2 regions of the Cupriavidus sp. FW306-01-F10A genome follow, and region 1 is predicted to be linked to the other one. Evidence: predicted binding sites of a transcription regulator. Region 1 holds the regulator's gene; the other holds the start of a gene.
The links. The regulator FNR, encoded in region 1, switches genes on or off when oxygen is low (the NO sensors DNR and NnrR bind a similar motif). The targets are predictions, from matches to a motif close to TTGATNNNNATCAA.
Positions count from the first base shown of each region.

Region 2: a site for FNR is predicted at 5,375-5,388, ahead of paaA (1,2-phenylacetyl-CoA epoxidase subunit PaaA). Genes of this name have one in related genera too.

Region 1 covers NZ_JBYSYA010000008.1:199,867-214,774, reverse strand. Annotated here, with positions in the region: gene zapE (cell division protein ZapE) at 1-76, shown strand, start outside; gene AC3WLF_RS14655 (heavy metal translocating P-type ATPase) at 182-2,752, shown strand; gene ccoS (cbb3-type cytochrome oxidase assembly protein CcoS) at 2,756-2,902, shown strand; gene ccoN (cytochrome-c oxidase, cbb3-type subunit I) at 3,058-4,506, shown strand; gene ccoO (cytochrome-c oxidase, cbb3-type subunit II) at 4,525-5,187, shown strand; gene AC3WLF_RS14635 (cbb3-type cytochrome oxidase subunit 3) at 5,191-5,355, shown strand; gene ccoP (cytochrome-c oxidase, cbb3-type subunit III) at 5,358-6,275, shown strand; gene ccoG (cytochrome c oxidase accessory protein CcoG) at 6,325-7,797, shown strand; gene AC3WLF_RS14620 (hypothetical protein) at 7,826-8,035, shown strand; gene AC3WLF_RS14615 (hypothetical protein) at 8,032-8,277, shown strand; gene fnr (fumarate/nitrate reduction transcriptional regulator Fnr) at 8,340-9,065, opposite strand; gene AC3WLF_RS14605 (sulfite exporter TauE/SafE family protein) at 9,144-9,902, shown strand; gene scpB (SMC-Scp complex subunit ScpB) at 10,471-11,325, shown strand; gene rluB (23S rRNA pseudouridine(2605) synthase RluB) at 11,331-13,220, shown strand; gene rimP (ribosome maturation factor RimP) at 13,521-14,009, shown strand; gene nusA (transcription termination factor NusA) at 14,006-14,908, shown strand, end outside.
Region 2 covers NZ_JBYSYA010000001.1:295,879-310,786, reverse strand. Annotated here, with positions in the region: gene AC3WLF_RS01465 (1-aminocyclopropane-1-carboxylate deaminase) at 1-642, shown strand, start outside; gene AC3WLF_RS01460 (T6SS phospholipase effector Tle1-like catalytic domain-containing protein) at 1,020-2,693, opposite strand; gene AC3WLF_RS01455 (phospholipase effector Tle1 domain-containing protein) at 2,707-3,192, opposite strand; gene AC3WLF_RS01450 (DUF3304 domain-containing protein) at 3,189-3,788, opposite strand; gene paaX (phenylacetic acid degradation operon negative regulatory protein PaaX) at 4,352-5,293, opposite strand; gene paaA (1,2-phenylacetyl-CoA epoxidase subunit PaaA) at 5,425-6,411, shown strand; gene paaB (1,2-phenylacetyl-CoA epoxidase subunit PaaB) at 6,466-6,747, shown strand; gene paaC (1,2-phenylacetyl-CoA epoxidase subunit PaaC) at 6,758-7,513, shown strand; gene paaD (1,2-phenylacetyl-CoA epoxidase subunit PaaD) at 7,519-8,034, shown strand; gene paaE (1,2-phenylacetyl-CoA epoxidase subunit PaaE) at 8,054-9,130, shown strand; gene paaN (phenylacetic acid degradation protein PaaN) at 9,189-10,853, shown strand; gene paaK (phenylacetate--CoA ligase PaaK) at 10,934-12,283, shown strand; gene AC3WLF_RS01405 (DUF485 domain-containing protein) at 12,440-12,748, shown strand; gene AC3WLF_RS01400 (cation acetate symporter) at 12,745-14,409, shown strand.

The DNA of each region.
Region 1 (14,908 bases):
ATCGCGCATCATCGAGATGCAATCGCGCGAATACCTGGAATCCGAGCGCCGCACCATGGATACCACGCTCACCTGAGCGTTGTTTTCCGGCCCGGCGCGACGATTGCCGGGCCGCATTGACCTATATCAAGGTCGATTCGGGGACCCGCATATACCCTCCATCGGGTAGAAAAAGGTTCCCATGTCGTCGCCCCCAGTCACCAGTCCTTCAGCCAGCTTGCTGGCACCGTACCCGCCGTCCGCGCTCCGTGATGCCGTGGGCCCGGCTGCGTCCGGCGCCGGTGCGCGGCTGGCCTGCTTCCATTGCGGCCTGCCCGTCACGGACGCCGAGCCGCTTGCCGCCGAGCTGGACGGCAGCCGCCGGGTGTTCTGCTGCGGCGGTTGCCAGGCATTGGCGCAGACCCTCCATGCGGCCGGCTTCGCCCACCTGTACGGGGATGAAGCCCGCTTCGCCCGTCCCATCGACGACGGCGCCCGGCGCGAGGCCGAACCGATCTGGGCCGCCTACGACACCCCTGAGCTGCGCGCCCAGTTTGTCCGCCCGCTGGACAGCGGCCGCGCCGAGATCACGCTGGCGCCCGAGAGCATCCGCTGTGCCGCCTGCGCGTGGCTGATCGAACAGCACCTGAGCCGCCAGCCGGGCGTTGAGTCCGCGGTCGCTAATGTCGCCACGCGGCGCGTGGTGGTGCGCTGGCGCGACGGCGCCCAGACGGTGGCGGGGCTGCTGGCCGCGCTGGCCGGCATCGGCTACATGGCCTGGCCGTTCGAAGTCTCGCGCACCGACCAGCAGGACCGCCGCGCGCGCCGCGGGCTGCTGATGCGCATGGCGGTGGCCATGCTCGGCATGATGCAGGTCATGATGTATGCGTGGCCGATCTACACGCACGAGGCCACCATCGACCCTGGCCAGCTCCAGCTGATGCGCTGGGCCAGTTTCGCCCTGACGCTGCCGGTGGTGTTCTATGCCGCCTCGCCGATCTTTGCCGGTGCCTGGCGCAGCCTGCGCCAGCGCCACATGGGCATGGACGTGCCGGTGGCGATCGGCATCGGCGCCGGCTTTGCCGCCAGCGCGCTGGCCACGGTGCGCGGAGTGGGCGAGGTGTATTTCGATTCGGTGACGATGTTCGTCGCCTTCCTGCTGCTGGCCCGCTACCTGGAACTGCGCGTGCGCCAGGCCTCGCGCAGCGGCGCCGAGATGCTGGCGCGCCAGCTGCCGGCCACCTGCGAACGGCTGGTCGCGACGGGTGCGGCCGGCGAGCGTGTGCCGGTCGCGCGCCTGCGTGCGGGCGATCTGATCCGCGTCAAGGCCGGCGAGATCGTTCCCGCCGATGGCGCCGTGGTGGCGGGCGCGAGCGAGCTCGACGAATCCATGCTGACCGGCGAGAGCCGCCCGGTGCGCCGCGCCGCCGGCGAGACCGTGCTGGCCGGCAGCTTCAATACGGCAAGCCCGCTCGAACTGCGGATCACACGCGTCGGCGCCGGCACCCGCCTGGCCGAGATCGTCGCGGTGCTGGACCGCGCGCTGGCTGAAAAGCCGCGCCTGGCCACGCTGGCCGACCGCGTCGCGGGCTGGTTCGTGGCGACGCTGCTGGGGCTGGCGGCGCTGACCGGGCTGGTATGGGGCCTCTGGATCGATCCGTCGCGCGCCTTGCTGGTGACGATTGCGGTGCTGGTGGTCAGTTGCCCGTGCGCCTTGTCACTGGCAACGCCGGCCGCACTGGCCGCGGCCGGTGCGGCGCTGTCGCGCCGCGGCGTGCTGCTGACACGCGGCCACGCGCTGGAGACGCTGGCGCGCGTCACCGACGTGGTCCTCGACAAGACCGGCACGCTGACCGAAGGGCGCTTTGCCGTGGCCGCGGTCGAGCCGCTGGCTGACGCCGATCGGACCCGATGCCTGGCGCTGGCCGCCGCGATGGAGCGCGGTGGCGAACATCCGATCGCGCGTGCGCTGGTGGCCGCGGCGCAGGGTAACGCCGGCATGCCGCTCCAGGTGTCCGACATGCGCAACGTCCCGGGCCAGGGCCTGGAGGCGATCGTCGATGGCCAACGCCTGCGGCTCGGCCGCGCCGACTTTGTCGCGGCGCTGGCGCCCGACAGCGGCCAGGCACCGGACACCTGGCGCAGCGACGCGGACCATCCTGGCGCCACCGTGGTGTGGCTGGGCGCGCCAGCGGGTCTGCTGGCGCGCTTCGTCCTGGCCGATGTGGAGCGGACGCAGACGCCGCAGTTGCTCACGCGGCTGCGCGAACTGGGCGTGCGCTGCCACCTGGTATCGGGCGATCACGCCGAAGCGGTCCACTGGTGGGCATCGCACTTCGGCATAGCCTGCGTGGCCGGCGCGGTCACCCCGGAAGGCAAGCGCAACTACGTCGCGCGGCTCCAGCAGGGCGGGGCGGTGGTGCTGGCCGTGGGCGATGGCATCAACGATGCGCCGGTGCTGGCGCAGGCCCAGGTGTCGATCGCCATCGGCAGCGGCGCGCCGCTGGCCCAGGCCGGTGCGGACGCGGTGCTGACGCACGGCGGCGTGGCCGAGATCGCCACCGCATTGGCGGTGTCGCGCCGGACGCGCCGGGTGGTGCGCCAGAACCTGGGCTGGGCCTTCTTCTACAACGTGGTGGCCATCCCGCTCGCAGCGACGGGGCTGGTCACGGCCTGGATGGCCGGCATCGGCATGTCGCTGTCGTCGTTGCTGGTGGTGGCCAATGCCTGGCGCCTGCTGCGCGCCGGCAAGCCGCGCCACAAGGGAGTCTGACTGATGGAAACGCTTTACCTGCTGGTGCCGATGAGCCTGGTGCTTGTCGTGGTCATCGCGGGCGCGCTGTGGTGGGCCCTCCATGCCGGGCAGTACGACGACCTGGACCGGCCCGCCGAATCGATCCTGCTGGACAACGACAAGCCATGAACCTGCCGCGCGGCGCGCCCTCCGACCGGGGTCCAGCACGCAGGTTCCATGCATGCCCTGAGCGACTTGATAAAGATCAACGCACACGCAGCATGGTTTTTCTAAAGTCACACTGTCAGTAGGTTTTTTCTTTTCTCTAAGCTTTGGGGGTCTGAATGGATGTCACTGCCGCGTCTTCACGCGTCGACACCTTCAATTACGGCGTCGTAAGACAGTTCGCTGTCATGACGGTAGTCTGGGGGATCGTCGGCATGGCCGTCGGCGTGCTGCTGGCAGCACAGCTGATCTGGCCCGAACTCAATTTCAACACACCCTGGCTGTCGTTTGGCCGGCTGCGGCCGCTGCATACCAATGCGGTGATCTTCGCCTTCGGCGGCAGCGCGCTGTTCGCGACCTCGTACTACGTGGTTCAGCGCACCTGCCAGGCCCGCCTGTTCTGCGGCCCGCTGGCCGCGTTCACGTTCTGGGGCTGGCAGCTGGTCATCGTCGCCGCCGCCATCACGCTGCCGCTGGGGATCACCAGCTCCAAGGAATACGCGGAACTGGAATGGCCGATCGACCTGCTGATCACCGCGGTCTGGGTGGCCTACGCGATCGTGTTCTTCGGCACCATCGTCAAGCGCAAGACCCGGCATATCTACGTCGCCAACTGGTTCTTCGGCGCCTACATCCTGACCATCGCGCTGCTGCACATCGTCAACAACATCGAGATGCCGGTGTCGCTGTGGAAGTCCTACTCGGCCTATGCCGGCGTGCAGGACGCGATGATCCAATGGTGGTACGGCCATAATGCCGTGGGCTTCTTCCTGACCACCAGCTTCCTGGGGATGATGTACTACTTCATTCCCAAGCAGGCCGAGCGCCCGATCTACTCCTACCGCCTGTCCATTGTCCACTTCTGGGCGCTGAACTTCACCTACATGTGGGCCGGCCCGCACCACCTGCAGTACACCGCGCTGCCGGACTGGGCACAGTCGCTGGGCATGGTGTTCTCGCTGATCCTGCTGGCGCCGTCGTGGGGCGGCATGATCAACGGCATCATGACCTTGTCGGGGGCCTGGCACAAGCTGCGCACCGACCCCATCCTGAAGTTCCTGGTGGTGGCGCTGTCGTTCTACGGCATGGCCACGTTCGAAGGCTCGATGATGTCGATCAAGACCGTCAACGCGCTCTCGCACTACACGGACTGGACCATCGGTCACGTGCACTCGGGCGCGCTGGGCTGGGTCGCGATGATCTCGATCGGCTCGCTCTACTACCTGATCCCGCGTCTGTTCGGCGAGAAGCAGATGTACAGCGTCCGGCTGATCGAGTGGCACTTCTGGATCGCGACCATCGGCGTGGTGCTGTATATCGCCTCGATGTGGATCGCCGGGGTGATGGAAGGCCTGATGTGGCGCGCCACGCAGCCTGACGGCACGCTGACCTATGCCTTCGTCGAAGCGGTCAAGGCCAAGTACCCGTTCTACCTGATTCGCTTGCTGGGTGGCCTGTGCTTCCTGTCCGGCATGCTGCTGATGGCCTACAACGTGCTCAAGACCATCGTCGGCAAGCCCGCAGTGGATGCGCCGATTCCGGCCAGCATCACTGCCTCTGCCCACTGATCAATCCAGGATAGAAAGATGTCCGACAAACAACGCTTCTTTTCCCACGAAACGCTGGAGAAGAACATCGGCTGGCTGATCATCTGCACGATCCTCGTGGTCAGCATTGCGGGTCTGGTCCAGATCGTGCCGCTGTTCTTCCAGCACTCCACCACCGAGCCGGATCCGGGCATCACCCCGTATTCGCCGCTGCGGCTGATGGGCCGCGATATCTATATCCGTGAAGGCTGCGTCGGCTGCCACTCGCAGCAGGTCCGCACGCTGCAGGCCGAGACCGAGCGCTACGGCCACTTTTCCACGGCGGGCGAGTCGGTCTACGACCACCCGTTCCTGTGGGGCTCCAAGCGCACCGGTCCCGACCTGGCACGCGTGGGCGGGCGCTACTCGGATGACTGGCAGCGCATCCACCTGCGCAATCCGCGCGACGTGGTGCCGGAATCGGTGATGCCATCGTACCCGTGGCTGGAAAGGGCCGAGCTGCCCACCAACGACATCCAGGCCCGCATGCGCGCGCTGGTGCGCCTGGGCGTGCCGTACACGGATGCCGAGATCGCCAAGGCACCGGACGAGCTCAAGGGCAAGACCGAAGAAGATGCGCTGGTTGCCTACCTGCAAGGCCTGGGTACCAACCGCCGCAACGTCCGCGTGGATTCCGCCGCGGCCGCGGCACCCAAGGAGTAAGCCATGGCCATGATCACTGCCATTGCGACCGTCGTGTCGATGGTCGTCTTCCTGGGGATCTGCTGGTGGGCCTGGTCCGCCGGCCGGCAGGCCGCCAACCGGGAATCCGCCATGCTGCCGTTCGCGCTGCCTGACGAAACCACGACAACATCGAGCCGGAACACCTAGCCATGAGCGATTTCATTTCCGAATTCTGGAGTTATTACATTGCCGCTATCGCGCTCATCGGCATCGTCTGGTGCGTGTGGCTGCTGTTCTCGCAACGCAAGGTCGCCAAGACCGCCGGCGGCACTGAAGACACCGGCCATGTCTGGGACGGTGACCTGCGCGAGCTGAACAACCCGTTGCCGCGCTGGTGGATGTGGATGTTCCTGCTGGCCTGCATCTTCAGCCTGGCCTACCTGGTGCTGTACCCGGGACTGGGTTCGTATGCCGGCGTGCTGAAGTTCTCCACGCAGGGCGAACTTGCCGCGCACCGCGCGGCGCAGGAGAAAATGCAGAACGAGATCTACGCCAAGTACCTGAAGATGGACGTCAAGCAGGTAGCGGCGGATCCGCAGGCGCGCGAGATCGGCCAGCGCCTGTTCCTGAACTACTGCGCACAATGCCACGGCTCGGACGCGCGCGGCAGCCGCGGCTTCCCGAACCTGACGGACAGCGACTGGCTCTATGGTGGCGAACCCGACATCATCCAGCAGACCATCACCAAGGGCCGCAATGGCGTGATGCCGCCGTTTGCCGCGGCCATCGACGCCAAGCAGGCGGGCGACGTGGCGCAATACGTGCGCTCGCTGTCGGGCCTGTCGTCGGACCCGATCCGTGCGTCGCGTGGCGAGGGCGCCTTCAAGACGACCTGCGTGGCATGCCACGGCGCCGGCGGCAAGGGCAACCAGGCGCTCGGCGCGCCCAACCTGGCGGACAACGTCTGGCTGTATGGTAGCTCGGAAGGCAGCATCGTCGACGCCATCCTGAAGGGCCACAACAACCACATGCCCGCGCATGAGGAGATCCTGACGCCTGAACGCATCCGGATGCTGACGGCCTATGTCTGGGGTTTGTCCAACACTGGGGGCGGAGCCGGGCAATGACCGACGACTCATGTGAGCGGGCGCTGGCAGCTCGCGGGAGAGCATGCCCATGAACGCACCCGGGACCGAAGAAATGGCCCGGGCGGCCGACCTGCAACGGTCGGCCGCTGCGCCGGGCGAGACCTCTGACGAAACGCTCTACGAGGTCCGCCGCAAGATCTACCCGCGCTCGGTGACGGGCGCCTTCTCCAGCTGGCGGGTCTGGCTGGTGATCCTGACCCAGCTGATCTACTACGGCACGCCCTGGCTCCAATGGAATGACCGCCAGGCCGTGCTGTTTGACCTTGGCGAGCGCAAGTTCTACATCTTCGGGCTGGTGCTGTGGCCGCAAGACGTCATCTACCTGGCGGTGCTGCTGGTCATCTCGGCGCTGGCGCTGTTCCTGTTCACGGCGATCGCGGGGCGGCTGTTCTGCGGCTATGCCTGTCCGCAGACGGTCTACACCGAGATCTTCATGTGGATCGAGCGGCGGGTCGAAGGCGACCGCATCGCCCGCATCCGGCTCGACGGCGATCCGTGGAGCCTGCGCAAGTTCCGTCTCAAGGCGACCAAGCACTTCCTGTGGGTGCTGATTGCGCTCTGGACCGGCTTTACCTTCATCGGCTATTTCGCACCGATCCGCGAACTGGGCGGCGAGGTGCTCAGCCTGTCGCTGGGGCCGTGGCAGTCGTTCTGGATGCTGTTCTACGCGTTCGCCACCTGGGGCAATGCGGGCTTCATGCGCGAGCAGGTGTGCAAGTACATGTGCCCGTATGCGCGCTTCCAGAGCGTGATGGTGGATCGCGATACCTATGTCGTGACCTACGACGTCGGCCGCGGCGAGCCGCGCGGCAGCCGGTCGCGCAAGACCGACCACCACAAGGCGGGGCTTGGCGACTGCGTCAACTGCAGCATCTGCGTGCAGGTGTGCCCGACGGGCATCGATATCCGCGACGGCCTGCAGTACGAGTGCATCGGCTGCGGCGCCTGCATCGACGCCTGCGACCAGGTCATGGACAAGATGGCATATCCGCGCGGCCTGATCCGGTACACCTCGGAAAACGCGATGCGCAAGGGCTTGTCCGCGGCGGCATCGCGCAAGCGCCTGCTGCGCCCGCGCGTCGTTATCTATTCCGTGATCTGGGTGGCACTGCTGGCCGGGTTCATGGCTTCGATCGCGCTGCGCACGCCGCTGAAGGTCGACATCATCCGCGACCGTGGTGCGCTCGGCCGTGAAGTGGAAGGCCGCTGGATCGAGAATGTCTATCGCCTGCAGCTGATCAACACCACCGAAGCGCCGATGCAGATCAGCGTGCGCGCCGACAGCGACGAATTGAAGAACCTGACGGTGGAATACGACAAGCAGGCCGAATCGCTGGCGCCGACGTCCAACCGGTTGCTGCCGATCCGGATCCGCGTGCCGATCGAGGCCGCGGCGCAGGGCACGCACAAGATCAACGTGACAGTGACGAGCGAAGGCACGGAGCGGGGGCATGCCGAAATCCGGCAATCCACCAGTTTCATCGTGCCGCGCGATTTGTGAAGCTAGTCGTCAAGATGAAGGGGGCAAGATGAGTCAGCAAGGCAATCCGTGGTGGAAGGAGCCGTGGCCGTGGCTGTTGATGAGCGGCCCGCTGGTGGCGATGGTGGCGTGCGGCGTGACAATCTGGCTGGCATCCACGCATCCGGACATGCCGGTGCAGGGTGCAACGCGCCATGGCCTGGTGGTCGAGAAGGTCGACGCCGCGCCGCCCAAGGCTGCCGCTGTGAGGCAGCCATGAGGTTGCGCTGGCTGATGTGGGTACTCTGGCCGGCGTTCCTGATGGCTGGGTTTGCGACCGCGACGGTGTTTTCGGTGGTGGATCCCGGTGACCTGAACTTCTTCGGCCAGCCGATCGAAGCGTCCCGCGAATCGGTCTACACCATCGGCTTCCTGATGGCCTGGGTGTTCTGCGCGTTGTCCAGCGGACTGACGCTCTACACCATGCCGACGCGGCTCAGCGATACCGACGAACTGGAGTAAGCGGGCTGCCGTGAGGCCTGCGCTGTCATGGCCGGATGCGGCCATGACAGCGCCTTGGCCGCTTAGCAGGAGCGGCTGTAGAGTTGCTTGATGCCGTCGATGTCCACGAGCTTGACGTGGCGCTGGCGAATCTGGATCAGGCCGGCTTCGGCAAAGCGAGAGAACAGGCGGCTGACGGTTTCGAGCTTCAGGCCCAGGTAGCTGCCGATCTCTTCGCGGCTCATGCGCATCACGAACTCGGACGCCGAATAGCCGCGCGCCGACAGGCGCTCAGAGAGGTTGATCAGGAAGGCGGCAAGGCGTTCCTCGGCGCGCATCGAGCCCAGCGTGACCAGCATCAGTTGGTCATGCGTGATTTCCTTGCCCATCAGGCGCAGGAACTGCTGCTGCAGCGACGGCAGGTCTGCCGACAGCGATTGCAACTCGCTCATGCGGACCACGCAGACTTCGGTGTCCTCCAGCGCGGCGGCATCGGAGGCATGCTGCATCTCGCCCAGCCCGTCGAGACCGACAATTTCGCCGGGCAGGTGGAAGCCGGTAATCTGCGAGCGGCCGTCTTCAGTGGTGACGTGGGTCTTGAGCGTGCCAAAGCGCACGGCATAGACCGCGGTGAGCGGATCGCCCATGCGATACAGGGTTTCACCCTTGTGCACACGGATGCGTTCCTGAACCAGCGTGTCCATCTTGGCAAGGTCTTGCTGCGACATGCCGACCGGAAGGCACAGCTGCCCCATCGCACAGGTGGAGCAGCGGGGTGACATCTCGGTAATGGGAATGGAGGTGAGCAATTGGAACCTGCTAGAAATGGCAGCGAGGGCGCGATAAGGACATTTTACCGTGCGATGTGATGTGGTAGGGAGTGAGAATTGACATTTGGCGTACTGATCAGCGTTTTTCTGCTGGCTTTGCTGGGCGGGGTCCACTGCGCTGCCATGTGCGGCGGCGTGGCGCTGGCCGTGGAGCAACGCCGCGGGGCGGCGGCGACGATCAGTCTTGTGCCCAGCCGTGCCGCCTGGCTGGGCGAGTTGCTGATAATGCACCTGGGCCGGATCTCGACCTATATGCTGCTTGGGGCCGCGCTGGGCGCGGTCGGTGCTTCGGCGTGGAAGCTGGACTATCTGCCGGTGCAGCGCTGGCTGTTCGGCGCAGGCAGCGTCATGCTGCTGTGGTCGGGCTGGCGGTTGCTGCGCGGCAACACTTTTACCGTCGACTGGCTGGAGCGGCTGGCGGCGCGTGCCGGCGCAACGGTGGCGCGCCGGCTGGCTGGCGTGGCACGCGGCATGCCGTCGTTTGTGCGCGCACGCGGCGGCCTGGCGCGGCGATATGGCGTGGGCCTGGCGTGGGGACTGGTGCCGTGCGGCATGGTCTATGGGGCGCTCACGCTGGCGCTGCTGGCGGGAAATGCGGCGTCCGGCGCACTCGTGATGGGCGTGTTCGGGCTCGGCACACTGCCTAACCTGCTGGTGCTCTCCGGCCTGTCGGGCTATTTGCGTACGCTGTCGCGACGTCCCGGCGTGCGCCTGGGTGCCGGCCTGGCGGTGATGGCGTTCGGCGGCCTTGGCATTGCGCGAGCGGTGCTGTTGCCACATTCGCTGGCCGAGCATGGATTCTGCCTGGTGTTCTGAGGCGCCGGCGCCGCGCGGGCAACGGATGATGGTTGCAGGCGGGGGCGGGAATGCCATACAATCGCCAACATTGCGGTATCGCGCGGCGTCTTGTGAGCCGCGGTAAGCAGCGGGCGAGCAGCGCCAGGCGGCCTTCATACCAGAAGGCGAGTTCAGGGCAGGGGAAGCGGAAGGTTTTCGATGCCCGTCCCGTCCCCAAAGTCCATCCGGTTCAAAAGATCTGGTTCAAAAGTCCGGCTGGCACTGCGGTGTTGGCGATGCCGGCCTTGCTCCCGATACCCGTTTTTCTTGCGTCCGAGGCCTTCAGTTCGCTGACAGCGACGTCCGATATGTGCGGACGCGCTACGCAAGAGGTTCGCTGGCTGGCCCATAACGGCATGCGAACGATCTCCTGCCGGAACGCCCGGCAACTCGATGCAAAGATAGGGAAGTGCACGGCTTGGATGCAGCAGGTATCCGGCTAGCTGCGCAATGAGATGGCGGTGGCTTTCGCACCGCTGTATCCAAAATCTCCGGTGCCCCGGATCCGTCCGGGAGCAGGTGCAAAGACAGGCTGCACACCATCAACATGAATACCCAAGAGGCGAAGATCGTCCTCGAGACGGCGCTGATCTGCGCGCAGGAACCGCTGCGCGTCAATGATCTGCGGCGGCTGTTTGACGACGACGTCGGCGCAGACACCATCCGCGTGCTGCTTGATGAACTGCGCCAGGACTGGCGGCCGCGCGGCGTGGAACTGGTGGCGCTGGCCAGCGGCTGGCGCTTCCAGAGCCGGCCGGAAATGCGTGAATACCTGGATCGGCTGAATCCTGAAAAGCCGCCAAAATATTCGCGCGCGGTGATGGAAACACTGGCGATCATTGCCTACCGGCAGCCGGTGACCCGCGGCGATATCGAGGAAATCCGCGGCGTGACGGTCAGCACGGAAGTCATCAAGAAGCTTGAGGACCGCAGCTGGATCGAGGTGATCGGACACCGCGACGTGCCGGGCAGGCCGGCGCTGTATGCGACCACCAAGGCGTTCCTGGACGATCTTGGCCTGCGTACGCTGGATGAGCTGCCGCCGCTGGAAGATGCCCAGGCGCAGGCGCAGGCAACCCTGCTGGAACAGCAGGCCATCAATTTTGAAGACCTGGCTGCAAACAAGGCGGCCAGCGCCGACGAAGAGGCTTTTGCCGACCCCGCCGCGCACGCAGCGGATGTGGCTGAAGCATCCGTCGCAAACGAAGCCGAGACGACCGGCCCGGTCGACCAAGGCGCCAATGGCTTTGACGCGCAACCGCTGCAAGCTGCAGCCGACGATGCCGCCGAGGCCGCTTCCACCGAACCAGCCGCACCCAATCCGGACGGGGCGCGGGGCGATTTGCCGGACAACGGCACCCCGCCGCACCCGAGCGAGCACGACGAGCGCGTGCCGAACTGAACAACATGCAACATCCGATAGTGAATATCTTGTCTGATTCCGTTGAGCAAGACACCCGCAATGCGGGCGCACCCGCCGACACCGGCGCCGCAGAACCCGGATCGGGCAGCGAAGCCGCGCCCCGCCGCAAGGGGCTGCGCCGCGGGCTGAGGAACCTGGTCGCATCGCGCCGCCAGGCACAGGACCGCGGCGAGGGCGCCGAAGGCGCCGGCGGCCAGGCCGATGCCGGTGAAGCGGGCGCCGCACAGGCGGCGGGCGGTGCGCGCGCTGGCCAGCGTGGCCGCGGCAAGCGCAAGACGGGGCAGGGCGAGGGCGGCCAGGGTAGCCAGGGCGGCCAGGGCACCAGCAAGGCAGACAAGGTGGACCGCGCGGCCAGGGCCGAAGGCACCGACAAGCCCGAGCAGCCCGGCCGCAAGCGCAAGCCGGTCCAGCGCTCGGGCAAGGCGGCAGCGCCGGGCGAGGCGCAGGGCACCGGCGCGCGGCAGCAGGGCCGCCGCAAGGATGGCGGCAAGCCGCAGGCGCCCCGCAAGGGCCAGGGCGGCGGGGACAAGACCGCGGCGAGCAGCGAAGACCTGTTCCGCTTCGTGATCTCCGAGCAGTACGACAACGAAGACACCGTCATTCCGCGCACCAAGGCCAAGCCGGTGCGCGAGCTGTCGGCCGACGACGACGCGCCCAAGCTGCACAAGGTGCTGGCCGAGGGCGGGCTGGGCTCGCGCCGCGAGATGGAAGAACTGATCCTGCAGGGCCGCGTTTCGGTCAACGGCCTGCCGGCCCATATCGGCCAGCGCATCCTGCCGGCGGACCAGGTCCGCGTGAACGGCAAGCTGATCCACCGCAAGGTGTCGACCAAGCCGCCGCGCGTGCTGCTGTACCACAAGCCCGCCGGCGAGATCGTCAGCCAGTCCGATCCGGAAGGCCGTCCGACCGTGTTCGACAGCCTGCCGCGCATCAAGGCCGGCAAGTGGGTCGCAGTGGGCCGCCTGGACTTCAATACCGAAGGCCTGCTGATCTTCACCACCTCGGGTGACATTGCCAACCGTTTCATGCATCCGCGCTATGGCGTGGAGCGCGAGTACGCGGTGCGCACGCTGGGCGAGCTGGCCGAGGCCGACCGCCAGCGCCTGCTGCATGGCATCAAGCTCGATGACGGCGAGGCCAACTTCCTGCGTATTGCCGACGGCGGCGGCGAAGGCGTCAACCAGTGGTATCACGTGGCCCTGACCGAAGGCCGCAACCGTGAAGTGCGCCGCATGTTCGAGGCGGTCGGGCTGACCGTGTCGCGCCTGATCCGCACCCGCTACGGCCAGTTCCTGCTGCCGCGTGGCCTCAAGCGCGGCCGCTGGCAGGAAGTCGAGCCGAATGACGTCAAGGCGCTGATGGCCGGTGTCGGCCTGAAGGTGCCCGGCAAGGGCGAGCAGGCTCCCAAGGGCGCCACCAAGGTAGGCGGGCGCAAGCAGCGCACCGAAGCCGCGATTGCCGGCATGCCGATGCCCACGGGCATGGACGGCCTGCCGCGCTTCGACCAGGGCGGCGCCCGGGGCGGTAGCGGCGGCCGCAGCAGCCAGCCGGACCCGATGAAGACCTCGATGGGCTATATCACCCACGGGCCCACCTTGCTGACCTCGCACGCGGCCAACCTGGGCGGCGGGCGCGGCACTGGCGCACGCCAGGGGCGTGGTGGCGCCGGCATGGGCGGCATGGGTGGCATGCGCGGTCAGGGTGGCCAGGGTGGCCTGGGCGGCCAGGGTCAGGGCAAGCCGCGTCGCGGCGGCGGCGAAGCCAACGGCAATGTGATGCCGAAGGCGTCGAAACCGGGCGGCAACCGTTCCCCGCGCGGCGGTAGTGGCAGTGGCGGCGGCAACCGTGGTGGCAACCGCGGCGGCAACCGATAAGCGCTGATTGCGGCGCATGGCGGGCTGAACGCCTGCCGGCGCCGGATTCGGTGCGCGGAAATGTCTGGCTTTTGCCTTTTCGACATAATCCGCGTATAATTCAAGTCTATTCAAAAAGCCATCCTCGTCGAGGATGGGCGAATGATGGGCATTGCGCCCATTTTTTTTTGGTTCGCCCGTTTTTCGGTTCTCTCCGCTGGAGCGGGGGATGGCGGACAGGCAGGGCTGCAGCAGGGTCGTCCCGGACGGCACCGGCGGGTTTGCCTGCCACGGTGTTGATGGCCATTACTCGGGATAACAGTGCATCTGGCAGATTTGATCGAAACCACCCTAAGCGGCATGGGATATGAGCTGGTCGAGCTCGAGCGTGCCCCGGCCGGATTGCTGCGTGTCTATATCGATCAGCCTGAAACCGGCATTGCCATCGAGGATTGTGAAAAGGTGAGCCGCCAGCTCACCCACGTGTTCACGGTCGAGAACGTCGACTATGAACGCCTCGAGGTCTCGTCGCCCGGACTGGACCGGCCGCTGAAGAAGCTGGCGGACTATGTCCGCTTTGCCGGCGAGGAGGTGCGCGTGACGCTGCGCCTGCCCGTCAACGGACAGAAGAACTTCACAGGCATCCTGCGCGAGCCCACCGGCGCGGCGGGCGAGGAGATGATTGGCCTGGAGTTCGAAGGCAAAGATGGCCCGGCGCTGCTGGAATTTGCCGTATCCGATGTCGACAAGGCACGCCTGGTGCCGGTGATCGACTTCAAAGGAAATCAAAGAAAAGGGAACAAGCAATGAGCCGCGAAGTTCTGTTGCTCGTCGATGCGCTTGCGCGTGAGAAGAACGTCGACAAGGATGTGGTATTCGGTGCCCTGGAGGCGGCGCTCGCCTCGGCCACCAAGAAGCGTTTCGAGGAAGACGTGGATATCCGTGTCGCGATCGATCGCGAGTCGGGCGAGCATGAAACCTTCCGCCGCTGGCTGGTCGTTCCCGACGAGCTGGGCCTGCAAGAGCCGGACAAGCAGATCCTGCTGTTCGAAGCCCGCGATGAAAACCCCGGCATCGAGCTGGGTGACTTTATCGAGCAGCAGATCGAGTCGGTCGAGTTCGGCCGCATCGGTGCGCAGGCTGCCAAGCAGGTGATCCTGCAGCGCATCCGCGACGCCGAGCGCGAGCAGATCCTGAACGACTACCTGGATCGCGGCGAGAAGATCATGACCGGCACGGTCAAGCGCGCCGACAAGAAGGGCCTGATCGTCGAATCCGGCCGCGTGGAAGCGCTGCTGGCCCGCGACCAGATCATCCCCAAGGAAAACCTGCGCACCGGTGACCGCGTGCGTGCGTATATCCTGAATGTGGACCGCGCCGCGCGCGGCCCGCAGATTGAACTGTCGCGTACCGCGCCCGAGTTCCTGATCAAGCTCTTCGAGAACGAAGTGCCGGAAATGGAACAAGGCCTGCTGGAGATCAAGGCGGCTGCCCGTGATCCGGGCGTGCGCGCCAAGATCGCCGTGGTCGCGCATGACAAGCGCATCGACCCGATCGGCACCTGCGTCGGCGTGCGCGGTACCCGCGTCACCGCGGTGCGCAACGAGATCGGCGGCGAGGCCGTGGACATCGTGCTGTGGTCGGAAGACCCGGCGCAGTTCGTGATCGGCGCGCTGGCACCGGCACAGGTGCAGTCGATCGTGGTGGAT
Region 2 (14,908 bases), on a different contig from region 1:
GTGCGCCTGGTCAGCGAAGGCTTCGACATCGGCATTCGTCCCAGCTGGGAAGATGCCATGGAGAGCGTGCGCAAGGCGGGCGGCAAGCCCTACCCGATTCCGGCAGGCTGCTCGGAGCATCCGCTCGGCGGCCTCGGCTACGTAGGGTTCGCCGAGGAAGTCCGGGCACAGGAAGCCGGACTCGGCTTCAGCTTCGACTACATCGTCGTCTGCTCGGTCACCGGCAGCACGCAGGCAGGCATGGTGGTGGGATTCGCTGCCGACGGCCGCGCGGACCGGGTCATCGGCATCGATGCATCGGCCAGGCCGGAACCGACGCGCGCGCAGATCCTGCGCATCGCACGCCATACCGCGGAGCTGGTCGGCCTCGGCCGCGACATCACTGAAGCGGACGTGGTGCTGGACACCCGCTATGGCGGCCCCGAATACGGCCTGCCTTCGGCGGGCACCCTGGAAGCCATCCGCCTCAGCGCCAGGCTGGAGGGCATGATGACCGACCCGGTCTATGAGGGCAAGTCCATGCAGGGCATGATCGACATGGTCCGTCGCGGCGAGTTTCCGCAAGGATCGAGAGTCCTCTTCGCACACCTGGGTGGGGTACCGGCACTGAACGCCTACAGCTTCCTGTTCAAGGACGGGTGATAACGCGCAAGCGATTGATGGCAAGGGAGTGCCGGCCTGGGGGCGGCACCCTGGCTGCATGCGCGCAAGCCTGTCGCATAACCAAAGTCGAGCAGGAACCGGAGCCGCTGGGCCGCAGGTTCGGACCAGCCGAGGACCATTCCAGGCCGTCGGCAATCGCGCGTACCAGCGCCCATTCCCCTTCGGTTATCTGTCTAGCGGTGAAACTAATCACGTCACTCATCGACATGTGATGCTGCACCGGCCGCTTAAATTGTCTGCAATGCCTTGCTGGCCAAGTGTACCCGGGCCGCGAGAGCCGACCGTCAATTGACGGTCGGCTCTCGCACCTGCCAGGGACTAACGCCAGCGTGAGATCGCCGGAAGTTCTTGCAAGATCATGCGATCGCGAAGTTCCCGACGACGCTTTCCTCGGCCTGGTTTGCCGCTGGCGCCAGTGCCAGATAGGGCTTACGGTCATCGTTTCCGGTAAAGATCACGCGGGGCCAGCCGTAGCCGCCCGGCGCATATTCGTTAAAGAACGGGATGCGGAACCAAATCTTGCTGTCGTGCACGTGGTCGTCATAGAGGGCGATGACCGCCTTGTCCAGACGGGCCACGGCTTCCGGGGACGTGTGCAGTCGCAGAAAGCTCACCACCCCTGCATCCGGAGCGGCCATCAAATCGTCATCCGGATTCCAGGATTGCACGAGCGAAGTCCGTGTCGCATGGAAGATAAAGCCGCTGCTGGTCAGTGTGACACGGGGCGTGTCTGCTCCAGACTGGTCGTGCTTGACGGATAGCACTGGGGGCCGCTGGGGCCGATTCTCCCCAGGATGTGAGACAAACTCCTGCTTGTCCACCTGCCACCTTGCCAACTGATCCGGATACAGGACGCCAAGCAGCAAGCGCATCTGTTCGGCCCCCTCGCGCAGGTCGCTGCGGTCGTTGGTCACGATCTCATCGGCGCCTTCCCCTGGCCGGGCTGGTTCGTCCTTGCCGGCCTGCTCGCCATACAAGACCTCCCGTCGACGCTGCAACAAGACCTTTTTCTCCAGGATCGCTGCGGAGAGTTCCATGACGTCCCGGTGGTTGGCGGGGTAGTCGCGCGGATTGCGAGCTTCGGACCGCTCCTGCTGAAGTCGGGAGATCTCGGCCTTCAGGCGCTGGCATTCCGGATCATCGCGTTCGGCCTTCTTGACATCGAGGGTGATCTTGCGCGGTGTCTTGGCGTCCTCCGGGGCGGCGTGGTAGAACGTACGCTCGGTCACATACTGCCCGGTGCCGACCTGGGCCCGCAGGGTGCGCCAGCTCAGCATCTGGCCCATCCCGAACCGCAGTGCCTCTTCCACGGTGGAGACCGCGTACAGGCTGCGACGCCATTCGTTGAAAGCCGCCACGGTTGCCGGGTGGATTGCGAAATTTGCCCGCAGATCATCGCGCTTCGCAATGGCATCCTCCAGCATGAGCGGCACGCCCTGCCTGAGGGCTGCGATATACATGTCATGCAGCGGAATTTGGCTGAGCTTGCTGCTGTCGCCATCGCGGGCCTTGCCTTGCTCGTTGGGACCGTAGCCACCGCCCACATCGGAGTGCACACCGGGATAACCGATTTCCCAGCGGCGTAACGTCTCGGGGTAGTTCTCCTTGATCCGGATGGTGTCGAGCGGAAAACTCATGCGCTGCTCGTGGATCGAGTAGAAATGCGCGCAGGCCCGGACCTTGTCGGTGCCTGCCACATTCAGGCCGCCATCCTTCGTAAATCCCGAGTGCCCTGCAAACCGGTCCCAGTTGACGACCGAGCGGGTTGAGTCCGGGAGGCCGACGGAGGCCACCGTATCAAAGAGCCCCAGGAAGTTGACCTGGTAGGGCAAGGCCCGCCGTCCGGTCTGCTCGCTGAGCTGGCCGCCAGGCCCCCATTCTTTGAGCAGCTTGTTCACAAAGACGCGTGCACACGCAGCGCCGCGTGAGAAGCCGAACACGTTGATCCAGATCTGCCTGACCATCCGGCTTTGCGGGCCATCGTCGAAGCGGTTGCTGTGCGTGATCCCCAGGATGCGGATCTTGTCCATCAGCTTGGACGGATTACCGCTTGGCAGCGGCATCGCAGATGGCCTTGGCTTCCTCGTCAAGAACAAACGGCCTCTTGTCATCTCGCGTGATCGCGTAGTGCACGGCATTGAGCACGCGAATCATGCCCCAGACGCAGCGCTGGTCGAAGCCCGCAGCGGTGGCCTTGCCGTCCTGGGAGTAGTCCAACTCGCCGAGCTTTGGAAAGGGCGTACCGACACCCGCTACGTAGTAGGAAAACAACCCGTCATCAGGCAGGTGCTTTGACACGCTGAACAAACGTGCCACATTAGTGTGGGTCTTGGAGAGCGAATCCCGCCATTTTGTGTTGTCTTCGTCGTCGTTGTTGTTGGTGCCGTCGAAGAACAGGCTGATGTGCAGGGTCTGGGTACACCCGGCAAGCGGATCGCATACATTGCCCCGGCCCCAGGTCCAGGCGTCCTTGCCCTGCGCCAGTCGCCCGCCTTCCGGCATGTGTTCAGGCCATTGCACCACGCTCATTGCAGACCTCCACGGCGGTACTTGAGATTCCACTCGTCGTCGCGCACGCCTTGAGCAATGAAGGGGCTGTCGTCAGGTAATTTTTCACGTGGGCTGGTCGTCCCATCGATGATCAAGAGCCGGACGCGGTCACTTGGCAGGAATATCGCGTAAGCTCCGCCGGTCTGGGAGCCATCGTATTGCGCGATGCGCACGTTCTCGGCCTTGTACCAGTAGCCCGGGGTCTTGCCGTCCTGGACTTTATCCATCAGCCAGCGCACGGTGACGCGTAGCTCTGGCTGCCATTGGCGTGGGAAACTAATGCAGCAGCGCACACCACCCGAGGACGGACGACCGTCCGGGTAAGCGGGGAGGATATTGGAGCCACCGCCGCCAACACCATTTGGCCCCGTCACGTTGAAGGAGTGAATGTAGTACGGGGTGTAGTTCAGGGATTGGGCGTCACCCGCGATCAATTTTGATTTCGGCTTGGCATCTTCGAGCCAGTCGCCGTAGCTGGCGCAGCCGGCGAGCGCCAGCGCGAAGCCGGCCAGCAAGGCGGCCACGATGCCATATCGTCGTGTCTTAAAGGAAATAGTCGGTGGAAAAGTGTGCATGGGCGATGCTCCAGTGAAAGTCACCAGGTCCGCGCACAGCGACGCTTCAGCCAACGACAAGGCGCGGGGTAGCCGAAGACGCTACCCCGACAAAAGCGCAAATACTATGGGACGATTCCTAAATTCGATGATTCTTGACAAAGATTTGCATTTTTCGGCGTGGCCACCAATGGATCGGCCAAGAACTTCAAGGCGTCACGCCGTCAGTGGCACTCCCTCGAACAGGGCGCGACCCTGACAACCGTGCGGCCCAGTACCAGGGCAAGACCGATGGCGCGGGATTTCGGCGGACGGAAGGAAAGAGGGCGGAAAATGGCTGGCATCGGAAGGCTGCGGGCTGAGTCATGAACGTTGGAGTGAGTATCGGTGCGGGAGCATCCTTGCCGTTATCCGGATTCTGCAAAGAACGCGAAATCGGGCCTGGGCGGACGCACACGGAAGCCACTCGTGAGGATCATGACCAGCTGTCCACGCAACTTCCTGAAGCTGGCGAGTTCATTCTGCGCGAAACCCGGCGCAAGCCATTTGCGCAGTTGCGCAGCCGGGATTACCCGGTTGCCCGGTTAATTGCCGTTGGCCGCCTGCGCGCCGGCCCCAAAGCGCAGGCGCAGGCTCCGGTTGGCATCCTGCAGCGAACCGTCCACTACTTCCACCACGCGGTGCAGGTAGTCTTCGCTGGCGTCGAGCAGCGCCCCATACAGGGTGTGGCACAAGCCGCGCGCGGTGCGGCCGGGCCAGTCTTGCGGCAGCATCGCCTCGGGCAGGTTGGGATCGCGCAGCAGCACGCGCCGGTATTCGTGCACCAGCAGCGTCCGCACGAAGAAGGCATCGGCCGGAGCAAGCCCGGCGGCCTCTCCGGCCAGCGGCGTAAAGCGGCGCAGCAGCGCCTGCCAGGCAGCGGCCACGTCGCCGAGCTTGAAGGTCTGGTGCATCAGCGCCTGCAGCGGCCGGATGGAAAACGCGTCAAGGCTGCTTGCCTCCATCACCGCCACATCGTCCTGCGCGCGTGCGGCCTGGACGATTTCGCGCAGCGAGGCGAGGTCCGCATTGGGGTGGGCCATCACCCCTGGCGCGATGGCGCCGAAGCCCTCCCACAGCAATTCCCGCTTCAGCTTCTGCCGGACCGTGGCGCGTACGTCACCGCGCACCATCACCAAGGTCCAGCGGCCGTCCCATTCGGATGCCTCACCCGCGTAGATGCGCTTGCCGGCGTGCAGTACACGCTGCAAACCGGCTTCTGACAGCCCGTAGTAGCTGCGCCGCCCGATCCTGGTCGCGGCCAGCCAGTCGTCGGCGGTCAGGCGGAAGGTGGCGGTGCGCACCAGCCGGTCATTGATGCCGAACGGCGCCGCCAGCCGGATCAGGCTGCCCAGCCAGATTGCCTGGGGCCGCGGCGCCACCACATCGCCGAACAAGGTCACCAGCATGGAATTGGCGCCCAGCTTCAGCCCGCGTGCCAGCCGCGCCACGCGGGGAGAAACCGGATCGGTGCCTGGCGTCGCCATCGGCCTGCTCCCTGAAGTGATACACAAATGCAGATTGATTGAATCAAATTGTATCACTACCATCCGTTGCAACTGACGATGTTGATGCAGGTCAAGACCCCGATTCAGAGCAACCAAGAGCGGAGCAAAGGATGTACGCACAGCTGGTGGAGACAGGAGCGACGAGGCTTCGCGCCATGGAAGAAATGGAGCCGCAGGAGCGTGAGTTCCAGGCGCGCGTCGATGCCGGGATCAAGATCGAGGCCAAGGACTGGATGCCCGAGGCCTATCGCAAGACCCTGGTCCGCCAGATCTCGCAGCATGCGCATTCGGAAATCGTGGGCCAGCTGCCGGAAGGCAACTGGGTCACCCGCGCGCCGACGCTGGAGCGCAAGGCAGTCTTGCTGGCCAAGATCCAGGATGAGGCCGGCCATGGCCTGTATCTCTACAGCGCGGCCGAAACCCTGGGCGTGTCGCGCGACCAGATGCTGGGCGACCTGCACACCGGCAAGGCCAAGTATTCCAGCATCTTCAACTACCCGACGCTGAGCTGGGCCGATATCGGCATGATCGGCTGGCTGGTCGACGGCTCGGCCATCATCAACCAGGTGCCGCTGTGCCGCTGCTCGTTCGGGCCCTATGCGCGCGCCATGGTGCGCGTGTGCAAGGAAGAGTCGTTCCACCAGCGCCAGGGCTACGACATCCTGCTGTCGCTGTGCAACGGCACCCCCGAGCAGAAGCAGATGGCGCAGGACGCGCTCAACCGCTGGTGGTGGCCGGCGCTGATGATGTTCGGCCCGTCCGACGGCGATTCGCCCAACAGCGCGCAATCCATGCAATGGCGCATCAAGCTGTTCTCCAATGACGAGCTGCGCCAGAAGATGGTCGACCAGACCGTGCCGCAGGCCGAGTACCTGGGCCTGACCATTCCGGATCCCGAGCTGAAGTGGAACGAGGAGCGCGGCCACTATGACTTCGGCGAGATCGACTGGTCCGAGTTCTACAACGTCATCCAGGGCAACGGCCCCTGCAACCGCGACCGCCTGCGCAGCCGCGTCAAGGCCTGGGAAGAGGGCGCGTGGTTCCGCGACGCCCTGGTGACCCACGCCGACAAGCAGGCGCAGCGCGCCGCCGCCTGACACCGCGGCGCGCGGCGCCGCCATCCATCCAACGCAATGACACAGGAGGTTGCCATGAAAGAGTGGCCGCTTTGGGAGATCTTTATCCGCAGCCAGCACGGCCTGGCCCACAAGCACGTGGGCAGCCTGCACGCGCCGGACGGCGAAATGGCGATCAACAACGCGCGTGACGTCTATACGCGCCGCAACGAGGGCGTCAGCGTCTGGGTGGTGAAGGCCGGCGATGTGGTCGCCAGCAGCCCCGGCGACAAGGGCCCGCTGTTCGAGCCGGCCAACAGCAAGGTCTACCGCCACCCGACGTTCTTCCCGATGCCGGAAGCCGTCAAGCACATCTGATACGGCCCGCATGATGGACAACCACAAGCTCGAATACCTGCTGCGCCTCGGCGACTCCACGCTGGTCCTCGGCCAGCGCCTGTCGGAATGGTGCGGCCGCGGCCCCGCGCTGGAAGAGGACATCGCACTGACCAATGTCGCGCTCGACCTGATCGGCCAGACCCGGCTGTGGCTGGGCTACGCCGCGGAAGTGGAGGGCGCCGGCCGCAGCGCCGACCAGCTGGCCTACCTGCGCGACGCGCACCAGTTCCGCAACCCGCTGCTGGTGGAGCAGCCCAACGGCAGCTATGCCGATACGCTGGCACGGCAGTTCCTGTTCGACACCTGGCACTACTTCCTGCTCGACGGGCTGCAGCGCTCGACCGATGCCCGCATCGCCGAGATCGCCGCCAAGTCGCTCAAGGAAGTGACCTACCACGTGCGCCGCAGTGCCGACCTGGTGGTGCGCCTGGGCGACGGCAGCGAAGAGAGCCACCGCCGCATGCAGGATGCGTTCGACGACCTGTGGATGTTCAGCGGTGAGCTGTTCGAGTCCGACGCGGGCGACGCCGCGCTGGTGCAGGCCGGCGTGGTGCCCGACCCCGCCTCACTGGCCGAACCGTGGCAGCGCCACGTGGCCGCGGTGCTGGAAGAGGCCACGCTGCAGCTGCCTGCCGGCACGTGGTCGCAGAGCGGCGGCCGCCACGGCCGCCATACCGAACACCTCGGCTACCTGCTGGCCGAAATGCAGTTCCTGCAGCGCGCCTATCCGGGCGCCAGCTGGTGAACGCCATGACTGCGCAAGCGATCGCACGCCCGGCCATCGGGCAGGTCTGGACCTGGCTCGATACCGTGCCCGATCCCGAGATCCCGGTGATCTCCGTGGTGGACCTCGGCATCGTGCGCGGCGTGGCATGGGAGGACGACGCCTGCGTCGTCACCATCACCCCGACGTACTCCGGCTGCCCGGCCATGACGGTGATCCGGGAGGAGATCGAGCGCACGCTGGCCGCGCAGGGCATCGCCAGCGTGCGCGTGCGCACGCAACTGGCGCCGGCCTGGACCACCGACTGGATGACGCCGCGCGGCAAGGCCAGCCTGGGCGGCTACGGCATTGCGCCGCCGGCCCAGCAGGTGATCGACATCAGCGGCATCAGCCGCAGGGCGGCGCCGGCGCTGGTGGTGGCGTGCCCGCACTGCGGCTCGCGGCACACGCGGCTGGTGAGCCAGTTCGGCTCGACCGCCTGCAAGGCCCTGTACCGCTGCGGCGACTGCAAGGAACCCTTCGATTACTTCAAGGCGCACTGAGCCTGACCGGGGTAGTGAGATGAGCAAATTCCATGAACTGACCGTGGCCTCGGTCACCCGCGAAACCCGCGATGCCGTGGCCGTGACCTTTGCCGTGCCGGATGAACTGGCCGACACCTACCGCTACATCCAGGGCCAGCACCTGACGCTGCGCACCGGCATCGGCGGCGAGGACGTGCGCCGCTCGTACTCGATCTGCTCGGCGGTGCAGGACGCACAGCTGCGCGTCGCGATCAAGCGCGTCGACGGCGGCCTGTTCTCCAACTGGGCCAACGAACAACTGCAGCCCGGCATGAAGCTGGAGGTGATGCCGCCATCCGGCCACTTCCACGTGCCGCTGTCTGCCACGCAGGCGAGACACTACGTGGCCTTCGCCGCCGGCAGCGGCATCACGCCGATGCTGTCGATCATCAAGACCACGCTGGAAGCCGAGCCCCAGAGCCGCTTCACGCTGTTCTACGGCAACCGCGCCTCGTCTTCGGTGCTGTTCAAGGAAGAGCTGGAAGACCTGAAGGACACCTACCTGCAGCGCTTCAACCTGGTGTTCGTGCTCAGCCGCGAGCAACTGGAGATCGACCTCTTCAACGGCCGCATCGACGGCGAGAAGGTCAATGCCTTGCTCAAGCACTGGGTCAAGCCGCAGGACATCGACATCGCCTTTATCTGCGGCCCGCATTCGATGATGGAAGAGGTGTCGCAGGCGCTGCTCGACAACGGCGTGGACAAGGCCCGCATCAAGCGCGAGCTGTTTGCCACCAGCATCCCCGCGGCCCGCCCGGCGGCGCATGCACACAAGCAGGTGGGTCAGCAGCAGTGCGAGGTCACGGTGATCCAGGACGGCCGCACGCGCTCCTTCACGCTGGAGAAGAACAAGGAGACGGTGCTGGATGCCGCGCTGGCGCAAGGCATCGAGCTGCCTTACTCATGCAAGGGCGGGGTCTGCTCGACCTGCCGCTGCAAGCGCATCGAAGGCGAGGTCGACATGGACGTCAACTTTGCGCTGGAGGACTACGAAGTCGCGCGCGGCTTCATCCTCAGCTGCCAGAGCTACGCCGTCAGCGACAAGCTGGTGATCGACTTCGACCAGGAAACCTGAAGCATTTCCTGCTGCTGTCCCGACCCATACACAAACCATTCTGCCCCCGGAGCAAGCCGTGTCCCATCTGTTTTTTGAACGCCACCAGGCGCTGCTGGAACAAGCCACCCAAGCCATTGCCGAGCGCGGCTACTGGAGCCCGTTCACCGAAATGCCGAGCCCCAGGGTCTACGGCGAAACCGCCAACGCCGACGGCAAGGCTGCGTTCGAGGCCCGCCTGAACCGCCCGTTCGCGCTGTCGCAGCCGGGCACCGTCGGCCAGGCCGGCAAGGAAGTCTCGCCCTATGGCGCAGAACTGGGCATCACCTATCCGAAGCCCGACCTCGACCAGCTCTTCGCCGGCGTGGCCGAAGGCATGCCCGCCTGGCGCAAGGCCGGGCCGGAAGCCTGGGTCGGCGTTTCGCTGGAAATCCTGCAGCGCCTGAACCGCCGCAGTTTCGAGATTGCCTACGCGGTGATGCACACCACCGGCCAGGCCTTCATGATGGCCTTCCAGGCCGGCGGCCCGCACGCGCAGGACCGCGGGCTGGAAGCGGTGGCCTACGCCTGGGACGAGATGCGCCGCATCCCGAAGCAGGCGATCTGGGAGAAGCCGCAGGGCAAGAACGAGCCGCTGCGCATGGAGAAGCGCTACAGCGTGGTGCCGCGCGGCGTGGGCCTGGTGATCGGCTGCTGCACCTTCCCGACCTGGAACGGTTATCCCGGCCTGTTCGCCAGCCTGGCGACCGGCAACGCGGTGGTGGTCAAGCCGCACCCGGGCGCGATCCTGCCGCTGGCGATCACCGTCGAGGTGGCGCGCGAGGTGCTGCAGGAAGCCGGCTTCGATCCCAACCTGGTCACGCTGGTGGCCAACGACCCGAGCGAGCGCATGGCCTCGACGCTGGCACTGCGCCCCGAAGTGCGCCTGATCGACTTCACCGGCAGCAGCGCCAATGGCCAATGGCTGGAGCGCAATGCGCACCAGGCCCAGGTCTATACCGAGAAGGCCGGCGTCAACCAGATCGTGATCGACTCCACCAGCGATTTCAAGGGCATGGTGCGCAATATCGCGTTCTCGCTGGCGCTGTACTCGGGCCAGATGTGCACGGCACCGCAGAACATCTACGTGCCGAAGGACGGCATCGACACGCCGGAAGGGCACCTCGGCTTCGACCAGGTGGCCGCGGCGATCGGGGAAGGCGTGGCCAGGCTCACCAGCGATGCAGCCAAGGCGGTGGAGCTGCTCGGCGCGATCCAGAACGACGGGGTGGTGCAGCGCATCGAATCGTCGCGCGCACTGGGCGAGATCGTCGCCGACAGCCGCGTGCTGGAGCACCCGGAGTTCCCCGGCGCGCGCATCCGCACGCCGCTGGTGCTCAAGGTGGACGCCAGCGACGAGGGCAAGATCATGCAGGAATTGTTCGGCCCGATCTCGTTCATCGTCGCCACCGACAACACCGCGCACAGCATCGCGCTGGCGCACCGCGGCGCGAAGGAGCATGGCGCACTGACGTTGTCGGCCTACACCACCGATGCCGGCGTGTCCGAGGGCATCCGCGAAGCCGCCGAGGACGCGGGCGTGGCCCTGTCGCTGAACCTGACCGGTGGCGTGTTCGTCAACCAGTCGGCCGCGTTCAGCGACTTCCATGCCACCGGCGCCAACCCGGCAGCCAATGCCTCGCTGTCGGATGCGGCTTTCGTCGCCAACCGCTTCCGCGTGGTGCAGAGCCGTTCCCATATCTGATGCACTAGCTAGCAGTCGCAGCACCCGGCGCCGGCCCCCAATAGAAATGCGGCGCAATCATAACGATGATGGAGTAGACAATGGTTCAACGCATCCCCAACCCCAACGAGCTGGAGCCGATCGAGCGCGCCAGCCGCGACGAACTGCAGGCGCTGCAGCTGGAACGGCTGAAATGGAGCGTGCGCCATGCCTACGACAACGTGCCGCACTACCGCAAGGCCTTCCATGCGGCCGGGGTGCATCCGGACGACCTGCAGTCGCTGTCGGACCTGTCGAAGTTCCCGTTCCTGACCAAGCAGGACCTGCGCGACAACTACCCCTTCGGCATGTTCGCGGTGCCGCGCGAGAAGGTGGCGCGCGTGCATGCGTCGAGCGGCACCACGGGCAAGCCGACCGTGGTCGGCTATACCGCGAAGGATATCGATACCTGGGCCAGCGTGGTGGCGCGCTCCATCCGCGCCGCCGGCGGCCGCGCCGGCGACCTGGTCCATGTCAGCTATGGCTATGGCCTGTTCACGGGCGGCCTGGGTGCCCACTACGGCGCCGAGAAGGCCGGCTGCACGGTGATCCCCATGTCCGGCGGACAGACCGAGAAACAGGTACAGCTGATCCGCGAGTTCGAGCCCAACATCATCATGGTGACGCCGTCGTACATGCTGAACCTGATCGAGGAGATGGAGCGCCAGGGCATGGATCCGTCGGAAAGCTCGCTCAAGGTGGGCATCTTCGGCGCCGAGCCGTGGACGGATGCGATGCGCGCGGAGATCGAGGCACGTGCCGGCATCGACGCGGTGGACATCTACGGCCTGTCTGAAGTCATGGGCCCGGGTGTCGCTTGCGAATGCATCGAGAGCAAGGACGGTCCGGTGATCTGGGAAGACCACTTCTACGCCGAGATCATCGACCCGGTGACCGGCGAGGTGCTGCCGGATGGCGAAGAGGGCGAACTGGTGTTCACCTCGCTCACCAAGGAAGCGCTGCCGGTGATCCGCTACCGCACGCGCGACCTGACGCGCCTGCTGCCGCCCACCTCGCGTTCGATGCGCCGCATCGGCAAGATCACCGGCCGCTCGGACGACATGCTGATCATCCGCGGCGTCAATGTATTCCCGTCGCAGATCGAGGAGCTGATCCTGAAGACCCCGGCGCTGGCGCCGCAGTACCAGCTGGTGGTGACCCGAGACGGCCACCTGGACAAACTGGAAGTGCGCGTTGAGGCGCGGCCCGGACCATCGGCCACCCTCTGCGCCGACGACCGCGCGACGCTGGAGCGCGAGCTGAAGGACCAGATCAAAACCTACGTGGGCGTGACCACGCGCGTGCAGGTAGTGGATGCAGACGGCATCGAGCGCACCACTGTCGGCAAGGCGCGGCGCGTGCTTGACATGCGGCCGAAGGTCACGCACGAGCAGCCGGTCGGGGCGATCTGAACGTATCGCATGAACTGACAAGCCGCTGCATGTGTGCTCCCTCTCCCCGTGCGGGGAGAGGGAGCACACCGCCGGAAGAGTTCAAGTCTCAACGAACCACCCAACGATGGCGCCCACCCAGAGGCGCCGCGCCCCCCTGCGCCAAAGGAGACCACCATGGACGCGCGACAACTGGAAACCATCCAGAACCACCCCGATTTCATCCGGCTGACCAACGGGCGCACCCGCCTGGGCTGGTCGCTGACGCTGGTCATGCTGGCGATCTACTTCGGCTTTATCCTGCTGCTGGCGTTCTCGCCGGCCACGCTCGGCACACCGCTTGGCGCGGGTGTGATGACCGTGGGCATTCCCGTCGGCGTGGCGGTGATCGTCGCGGCCGTGCTGCTGACCGGGATCTACGTGTACCGGGCCAACCGCGACCTGGATCCGCTCAACGAACGCGTGCGCAAGGAGTGCCTGGCATGAAGCCCGCCAACCGTTACCTGTGCGCGGCCCTGCTCGGGCTTGCCAGCATGGCTGCCGCGGCGGCACCCGCCATCCAGGGCGATGCCGCGCCGCGGCCGCTGAACTGGAGCGCCATCGTGATGTTCCTGCTGTTCGTGCTGTTCACGCTCGGCATTACCCGCTGGGCCGCGCGCCGCACGCGCTCGGCATCCGACTTCTATGCCGCCGGGGGCGGGCTGAGCGGCTTCCAGAACGGCCTGGCCATCGCCGGCGACATGGTCTCGGCTGCCTCCTTCCTCGGCATCTCCGCGATGATGTTCGACAAGGGCTATGACGGGCTGATCTACGCGCTGGGCGTGGTGGCGGGCTGGCCGATCATCCTGTTCATCGTCGCCGAACGGCTGCGCAACCTTGGCCGCTATACCTTTGCCGACGTAGTGTCATACCGGCTGGCGCAGAAGCCGGTGCGGATCACCGCCGCCTGCGGCACGCTGACGGTGGTGATCATGTACCTGGTGGCGCAGATGGTCGGCGCCGGCAAACTGATCGAGCTGCTGTTCGGCACCAGCTATGAGTCCGCCGTGGTGATCGTCGGCCTGCTGATGGTGCTGTATGTGATGTTCGGCGGCATGCTCGCCACCACCTGGGTGCAGATCATCAAGGCCGCGCTGCTGCTGGGCGGCGTGACGTTCATGGCCGTGATGGTGCTGGCGTACTTCGGCTTCAGCCCGGAAGCCATGTTCGCCGGCGCGGCCAAGGTGCATGACAAGGGGCTGGCGATCCTGTCGCCGGGCGGGCTGGTGTCCAATCCCATCGATGCGATTTCGCTGGGGGTGGGCATGATGTTCGGCACCGCGGGCCTGCCGCACATCCTGATGCGCTTCTTCACCGTGGCCGACGCCCGCGAGGCGCGCAAGTCCGTGCTCTACGCCACCGGCTTCATCGGCTACTTCTACGTGCTGATCCTGGTGGTGGGCTTCGGTGCGATCGTGATGGTGGGCGCGGATCCGGCCTACCGCGACGCGGCCGGCAAGATCATCGGCGGCAGCAATATGGTGGCGGTGCACCTGTCGCACGCGATCGGCGGCGATCTCTTCCTGGGCTTTATCTCAGCGGTGGCGTTCGCGACCATCCTCGCGGTGGTGGCGGGCCTGGCCCTGTCGGGTGCTTCCGCGGTCTCGCATGACCTGTACGCCAACGTGTTCCGCCGCGGGCAGGCCAACGAGAAGGACGAGATCCGGGTGTCCAAGGCGGCCACCCTGGTGATCGGCGTGCTGGCCATGGTGCTGGGCGTGATGTTCGAGAAGCAGAACATCGCCTTCCTGTCCGGCCTGGTGCTGGCGATCGCGGCCTCCGTCAACTTCCCGGTGCTGTTCCTGTCGATGTTCTGGAAAGGCCTGACCACGCGCGGCGCCGTGGCGGGCAGCCTGGCCGGGCTGGTGTCAGCGGTGGCACTGCTGGTGCTGGGCCCGACGGTCTGGGTGGGGATCCTGCATCATGACAAGCCGATCTTCCCGTATGCCAACCCGGCGCTGTTCTCGATGACGCTGGCCTTCGCCGGCGCCTGGCTGGCGTCGGTGCTGGACCGCTCCGCCCGGGCCGGCACCGAGCGCCAGCGCTATGGTGCGCAGTTCGTGCGTGCGATGACCGGGATCGGCGCTGCGGGGGCAAGTCAGCATTGATCCCGGGGGCAGGGCAGCGCGGCAGCAACGCTCTTCGGCCAGTGGTTTCTGCGGCAGCCGCGCCGGCGGGCGCGGCTCTTCCTCCGTAATGGCGGTGAACTCGCCGTGGGTAAGGTTCTGCTTGTCGCCATTCGACAGATGCAGGATTGCATAGACGTCGCCTTCCTCCTGCGGCAACACCCGCATGCCGACGATATGGTCGCCATCATCGACCACATCAATCCGCGGCTGGGAGCGCGAAGACATCGGGCGAGTGCTGCCCCCGGTCACGGTTGGACAAATTCGCTTGTATTGCATCAGCGGGGTTGCGCGCAACGACGACAGAAGGCTTCGTTAGTCCCACCGGTGGCCCCGCCCACTCGCGGACAAACAGCCTGAGCGCGTCAGGAGGATGCCGGCTGCAGGCCTGCTGGGCGAGCGCTTCCCGGAGATGGCTGGCCAAGTCACCGCGATAGGCCTAGAGATCGTGGCGAAGCTACGTTTTCTCCAGCCCCGAACA